DNA from 2 places in the Lactovum odontotermitis genome. Region 2 is predicted to be linked to the other one. Evidence: riboswitches for the same ligand, from Rfam matches in the RefSeq annotation. Region 2 holds a riboswitch; the other holds the start of a gene.
The links. A riboswitch is a leader RNA that binds a small molecule or an ion and turns the genes downstream of it on or off. The one in region 2 is predicted to bind lysine.
Positions count from the first base shown of each region.

Region 1: linked by a shared signal. The riboswitch ahead of ACYQ2E_RS03180 (ABC transporter substrate-binding protein/permease) and the one ahead of lysA (diaminopimelate decarboxylase) in region 2 are both predicted to bind lysine.

Region 1 is NZ_BAAGGQ010000003.1:157,025-160,871, reverse strand. It holds gene rpsB (30S ribosomal protein S2) at 1-114, opposite strand, end outside; gene ACYQ2E_RS03185 (undecaprenyl-diphosphate phosphatase) at 309-1,154, opposite strand; lysine riboswitch at 1,362-1,530, shown strand; gene ACYQ2E_RS03180 (ABC transporter substrate-binding protein/permease) at 1,670-3,250, shown strand; gene ACYQ2E_RS03175 (amino acid ABC transporter ATP-binding protein) at 3,384-3,847, shown strand, end outside.
Region 2 is NZ_BAAGGQ010000006.1:35,325-39,171, forward strand. It holds gene recG (ATP-dependent DNA helicase RecG) at 1-351, opposite strand, end outside; gene ACYQ2E_RS04730 (pyridoxal phosphate-dependent aminotransferase) at 387-1,574, opposite strand; lysine riboswitch at 1,689-1,856, shown strand; gene lysA (diaminopimelate decarboxylase) at 1,954-3,219, shown strand; gene dapF (diaminopimelate epimerase) at 3,228-3,847, shown strand, end outside.

The DNA of each region.
Region 1 (3,847 bases), on a different contig from region 2:
GATACCATTACGTTCTGTGAAGATGTATGGTTTCATCTTCGGGTTCCAGCGGCGAGTTTGATGACCAAAGTGGACACCAGCTTCGAGCAGCTGTTTCATTGAAATAACTGGCATGTTATTTCTCCTTTTTTATATAGTTTTTTCCTCTATCAGACATCAGCCGGGGCCGCTACTTTTTGAGCACTACGACCGCGTCCGTCCAATATGTGAAATGGTCGCCAAAAGGCAACGTCTTATTATACTATTTTTTCCTGTTTTGTCAAAATTTAAGCCCTGGCTGAGCGCTCATTTTTCGCGTAATTTCAAATCTAAACTGATTGTCCCATCATTGCCGAAACAATTGCAATGATAATCAAAATCAGGCCGAGAGCAATCCGGTATTTGCCGAAGAATGTGAAGTCATGGCTTTTGACGTAATTCATCAGCCAGCGGATTGCAAACATTGAGACGCCGAAAGCTACCACGAATGCGATGAGTAAGATAAAGAACTGGTACAAATTAAGGCTGTTTCCGCCCGTGAAGTATTTAAATAGTTTCAGGCCGCTCGCGCCAATCATGGCAGGAATTCCTAGGAAGAAGCTGAATTCTGCACCGGCTGTACGGCTGATACCAATCAGAAGGGCTCCAACAATGGTTGCGCCGGAGCGCGATGTGCCGGGCATCAGTGCTAAGACTTGGAAGCCGCCAATAATCAGGGCCATGCGGTAGCTGATTTGGCCGACCCGTGTGACGGTGAATTCGTGGTTGGGCACCCAGTAACGCTCAATCAGGATAAAGGCTACGCCGTAAATTATCAGCATAATGGCTACGGGCAGATATTTGTTGAAATTGGTGTCAAACCAGTCATTCAACGGCAGTGCAATCACTACAGCCGGTACGCAGGCGACTAGAATTTTTGCCCACAATTGCCAGGTTCTCTGTACCTCTTTGTGTGTCTTCGTCCGCGAAAATGGGTTCAGCGTATGAAAATAGATGACGACAACTGATAAAATTGCCCCAAGCTGAATCACGTAATCAAACATCAGTTTAAAGGCGTCTGACTGGCTCAGGCTGAGAAAGTGTTCAACAATGATCAAGTGTCCGGTTGACGAGATTGGCAGCCACTCTGTGATTCCTTCGACGATGCCGAGGATAATTGCTTTGATAATGTCCATGACGTTATTATATAGTAATTATTCAGTTTTCACAAGATTATTACTTTTTTCTTCCTGTTTTCAGAAAATTGATGAAATACTAGTAAAATGCGCAATTTTCAGTCTTATTTCCATCTGAATATTTATCGCAAAATCGAGAATAAAAATAATTTTTAGATATTTTTACAGTTTTCCCTTGACAGCTTCAAAAAGTTATGGTAGACTAAAAAACATCAAAGAGGTTGCAACTTCGATGAGTAACGTGTTCGAGCCCGCAAGGCGATGACTACTCGTGAAAGGCAAGGTTGCCGAAAGGTCTGGCTGGCAAGCTGGATGACTTGGGCTAACGGAGAATATCCGTTAGACTGTCGCTATTTAGCGGTGCGCTTTGTTGGAAAAAATTTTTTCAATAACTTGTATCTGTTAAATCTAGCTCTTTGAACTAGATTTTTTGTTTGTGTAATGTGATTATTGCATAAATAAAATAAGGTGTGCACTCAGTTTATGTGGACGCTATTCAAAGAAAGGGGTAATTTATGAAAAAGTTACTTACAGCATTCATCGCGTTATTCGCCTTATTTGGAACTCTGACATTTGCATCTCCACAGGCAAATGCGGCCAGTTCTGAAAAAGAATTCCGCGTGGGGATGGAGGCGGCCTATCCGCCCTTCAACTGGACTCAGGATACGGCTGCCAACGGGGCTTATCCGATTGAGAGTTCCGACCAATATGCCAACGGCTACGATGTTCAGGTCGCGAAAGCTCTGGCTGATAAGCTCGGACGCAAGCTGGTCATTGTCAAATCAAAATGGGACGGGCTGATTCCAGCTCTGACTTCTGGAAAAATTGACGCGATTATTGCTGGTATGAGTCCTACGCCTGAGCGTGAGCAGTCGATTGATTTCTCAACGGCTTACGAAACAGGCACCATGGGTGTCATTGTCAAAAAGGGCAGTAAATACGCCAATGCGACAACAATTGAGGATTTCGCCGGTGCTAAAATTACTGCGCAGCAAGGGACTTTCCACTATGATTTGATTGACCAGCTCAAAGGTGTGAGCAAACAGCCGGCCATGGGTGATTTCTCTGCCATGCGTGTGGCGCTCAGTTCCGGCGTGATTGACGGTTATGTGGCTGAGCGGGTTGAAGGCTTGACGGCTGAAATCAAGCAGCCTAACTTTAAGTTCCTCGACCTTTCCGGGAAAAACGGCTTCACGATGGATGCTTCTGAGATGGTCTGCTCGGTCGGTCTGCGCAAGAATGATTCAAGCCTCAAGGCTATCAATAGTTATCTTAAAAGCTGGCCGAAGTCTGACCAGGAGCAATTGATGGACGATATGGTCAAGCTCCAGTCGCATCCTGACAAAATCTCTGGTTTCTGGAATCAGGTCAAGTTTATCTGGGAGCAGAACTGGCAGCATCTTCTGAGCTCTGTCGGCATGACACTGCTGCTTTCCATCATTGGTACCATCGTTGGTTTCGGGATTGGTCTTCTAATCGGTGTCTTCCGTACGATGAACAAGGCGTCAAATGTTCTGGCCCGCTGGGTGCAGCGCATTGTCGGTTGGATTTTGAATGTTTATATTGAAATTTTCCGCGGTACGCCTATGATGGTGCAGGCAATGGTGATTTACTATGGCTCGGCTCAGTTCCTGCATCTTAATATTGATCGTCTTTTTGCGGCTTTCTTAATCGTTTCTATCAATACTGGGGCTTATATGTCGGAAATTGTGCGCGGCGGCATTTACGCGGTCGACGAAGAGCAGTTTGAAGCGGCCCATGCGCTTGGCTTTACACATTGGCAGACGATGTACAAAATTGTTCTGCCGCAGGCGATTCGCAATATTCTGCCGTCGGTCGGCAATGAGTTCGTCATCAACATTAAGGACACTTCTGTCTTGAATGTTATCTCGGTCAGCGAGCTTTACTTCATGGGTAATACGATTGCGCAGCAGAATTATCAGTATTTCCAGACTTTCTTCATCATTTCTGTGATTTATCTGATTATGACTTTCTCGATTACGCGGATTCTGCGTGGGGTCGAGCACCTGCTCAATCGAACGAGTAAAACGACGATGACCCCGCAGACCTCTGGCGCCAACCAGATGCAGATTTAAAGGAAGGAAAAAGATGTGAAGCACGCCCGTTATGGAGCGTAGAAATTTAGGGAAATCAGGTTCTGCCGAAGGCAGGTTCTAATTTCATCTAATTTCCTAGCTTCAGGCGTGCTGAGCTCAGTTAGGTAAGAAAATGGAAAATGAAACAGTTTTAGAAATTAAGCATTTAAAAAAGTCCTTCGGTGAGCACGAGGTCTTGAAGGACATTAATATGACCGTTCACAAGGGCGAGGTCATCTCGATTATCGGCTCTTCCGGCTCCGGCAAGTCGACGCTGCTGCGCTCGATTAATCTGCTGGAGACGCCGACGGACGGCGAAATTATCTACCGCGGTGCGAATGTTCTGCAGAAGGGCTACAATCTGGCTCAGTACCGCACGCACATGGGCATGGTCTTCCAGAGTTTCAATCTTTTCGCGAATCTGACGGCTTTTCAGAATGTTGTGGTCGGGCAAACTACTGTCCTGAAGCGGCCTAAAGCGGAAGCTGAAAAAATTGCGACCGAGAATCTTCAAAAAGTCGGGATGGCTGAATTCGGCAAGGCTAAGCCTTCTCAGCTCTCCGGCGGGCAGATGCAGCGTGTCGCTATTGCGCGTGC
Region 2 (3,847 bases):
TTCCCATTTGCCATACAGTGCCACGGTCTGGCCGACTTCGACTTTGTCTTTCAAATAGGGCTGATTGAAAAATGAGACGCCGAAAATCACATCGCCTTGCTTGGCCTTAAAAGTCAAGCGTGAGCGATGCGCACCGAAATATCCTAAATTAGCCGGCGTCACGATTTCAGCCACAACGGTTGCTTTTTCACTGTCCAGCAAATCCATTACCTGCCGGCCTGCCACGTCTTCGTAGCGAAATGGAAAATAAAGCAGTAAATCCTGCACGGTTGAAATCCCCAATTTCCGGTAATTCTCGAAGGACTTGGGGCCGACGCCTTTCATGTATTGTATCGAATCTGTCAGTTGCATTATTTTAATTATAGCAGAAAGTTGGCTTATGGGTTTTAAACAATCCGCTCAGATTTCCGCATCTCCTGCAAATACTCGCCTAGACGCGTCATCGCAGTCTCAATCACCTCCATTGAAGCGGCATAAGAAATCCGCACATATCCTTTACCGTACTGACCGAAGGCGTCTCCGGGAATAAAGGCAACCCGCTTTTTCATGGCGAAGTCATAAAGAAATTCAAAGGAATTCTGGTTATAGGCTTCAGGAATTTTGGCGAAAAGGTAAAAAGCGCCAGAGGGCCCAATGATTTCAAAACCGAAGCCGGTCATTTTTTCGAGCAGATAATCACGGCGTTTGCGATATTGTACAAGCATCGCTTGAATGTCATTTTCCCCATTGACAAGTGCTTCTACTCCTGCCCATTGAGATTGAGTTGAGGCCGATGTAACCAAGTACTGATGCGTTTTTTCGACTTGGTCAATCAGATTTTTCCGGGCAAAAACGAAGCCCAAGCGCCAGCCGGTCATCGCATGTGATTTGGACAAGCCGTTCAATACAAAGGTCTGCTCGGGCAAAAATTCAGCAATGGACGTATGCGGCTGATTTGTATAATTTATCTCAGAATAAACTTCGTCAGAGAGGACAAAAATGTCCCGGTTTTTGAGTATTTCAGCAAGTGCCTGGAGCTGTTCCCGCGTATAAACAATCCCTGTCGGGTTGCCTGGCGAGTTAAGAATCAGCGCCTTGACATTTTCAGACTCACTCAGTACAGCCGACAGTTTTTCAGGATTCAGGACAAACTGTTCAGAACTCGTGTCAATCTCAACGACCTCGCCTCCGGCAATATTGACGACCGGTGCATATCCAGGATAAGCCGGCGCCGGAATAAGTACTTTGTCCCCCGGATTTAACACAGACAGCAGGCAAGCAGCAATTCCTTCACTCACACCAACGGTTGTCAGGATTTCTGTTTCTGGAGAGTAATGCAGCTTATATTTTTCTGCCAACATCCGGCTAGCTGCCTGGCGCAATTGCGGTAAACCGCGCAGTCCTGTATAATGACTCTGATTTGCATTAATCGCGGCGATTGCCGCCTGTTTGATGTGCTCTGGAGTGGCAAAATCCGGCTCTCCCAGGGTGAGCTTGAGGATATCAGGAATTTGTGAGATTTTTTGCTCAAACTGCCGAATCAGCGAGACGGTAATTTTTGAGAGCTGCCGGTTAAATTTATGTGATAAATCCATGATTTTTTCTTCTTATTCATTAATAATAAATTTTTATCTTCATTTTAACATATTTTAGTTTACAAAGTAAAAAAATTGTAGTAAAATAAGTAAAATTTAGATAACTAATAATTAACTACAATTAGAGGTAGCAATGCAAATGAGTATGACTTGTTAGGAGGCATCCGCTGAGCAGGTCTGAAAGGTAACCATTGCCGAACGATAAAAAAGAGGCATCTTATTATCGTGGGAACATAGGAAAAACCTATGTTACTCGGACTCTTGTCTGGCGCTAATTATCGGGGGCTCATTGTGTTCCGCCGATAAATCATCAACAGCGCTTATTCCTGCAATGAGCGCTGTTTTGTTCATTGTCAAACGTTATTCGAAAGGTTGATTAATGGAACTGGAAATTGCGAATGTCAAAGTCAGCGACTTACTGAAAAGATATCCGACGCCGCTCTACGTCTACAATCAGGAAGTCATTGAAGAAAATCTTCAAGTCTTTAGAGAGAATTTTCAGTCTGAAAAATTTGCGACAAAGATTTTATATGCCTCAAAAGCTTTTCAGGCCGTGGCTTTGCTGAATCTCATAGCAGATGCTGGTCTGGGGCTGGATGTCGTCAGCCAGGGCGAGCTTTATGCGGCTTCCAAGTCTCGCATGCCGCTTGAAAATATTTATTTTCACGGGAATAATAAGTCGCCTGAGGAGCTGCTTTTTGCCATACTGAATGTCAAAATCAGCCATATTGTCGTTGACAATAAGATGGAGCTGGAAGTTGTCTCCGAGCTTGCAAGTTTAGTAAAACGTCCGCTTCAAATCCTGCTGCGTCTGAATGTCGGGATTGAAGCCCATACGCACCAGTATGTCATCACAAGCCATGTGGATTCAAAATTCGGCATGGGCATTGAGAGTCAGGAGCTGAAAGACTGTCTGAAGATGATTGAAACACATCCCTTCCTTGTTTTGGAGGGCCTCCACTCTCATATCGGTTCTCAGATTTTTGAGCTGACGGCCTGGTTTGCTGCTATTGAGAAATTAACAGATTTTCTGCATGATTTGAGCGAACAGAGCGAACAGGATGAGCCTTTGGCTTTAAATATCGGCGGCGGTTTTGGGGTTCGTTATACACAGGAGGATAAGCCTTTGCCGATTGACCAAGTGCTGCGGCAGCTGATTCATCATGTGGAGAAATGCATGGCTGAGAAAAATGTCCGTTTGAAAGCGCTGATGATTGAGCCTGGACGAAGTCTCGTGGCCGAGGCAGGCTTGACCCTCTACAAAATCGGCTACCAGAAGGTCACGCCGAATAAAAACTATCTCTTCGTGGACGGCGGGATGGGCGATAATATCCGTCCTAGTCTTTATCAGGCAAAGTATGACTGCGACCTGGCACTGCGTCTCGGCGAGAGAAAAACGGAGCGTTTCAGTATTGCTGGTAAATACTGCGAGTCGGCTGATATTCTGATTGAAAATGCGGAATTGCCCAAGCCTGAAAGGGGTGACATTCTGGTGGTCTATGGGACTGGGGCCTACGGCTACTCGATGGCCAGCAACTACAACCGGAACGTGATTCCTGGGGTTGTTTTCCTGAAAGACGGCAAAATCACGGAAGTGGTCAAGCGGCAAACTCTTGAACAGCTGCTGGAAAATGAGGTTTATTGAACGTGAAGATAAATATTCGAAAATATAATGGCTGCGGCAATGATTTTGTGATTTTACCCTTTTATGAAGCGCTTGACTACAGTCAACTCGCTCAGCAGCTTTGCAATCGATTTGATACGGACGGTTTGATTGCAGTCAAAGAGACATTGAGCGAAGAGTCGCTCGAGATGATTTTTTACAACCGTGACGGCTCCAGAGCGCCGATGTGCGGCAACGGCATTCGCTGTTTTGCCCAATATGTGCGCGATTTGGGGATAATCTCCGCTCAGACGGTCAAATTTCCCGTGAAAACACTGGCCGGAGTTATGAAAGTTGAGATTTTACACGAGGCGCCTTGTCTCGTCCGCGTTGACATGGGAACAGCCCGTATCGCCGACGGCTCAACGAAGATGGCTGTCAAGGACAGCGGGCATCACCGGCTTGACATCGCAGGCCTGACTGTTGATATTTATACACTTTTTATGGGAACTATCCACACAGTGGTCTTCGTTGACAATGCCGCCGACATGCTGAATTCTGGGCTCGGAGAACAAATCTGCAACTATCCTTTATTTCTTGAGAAAACCAATGTTAATTTTGTCCAGCTCATTGACCGCGAGAATCTGTCTGTTCGAACTTTTGAGCGCGG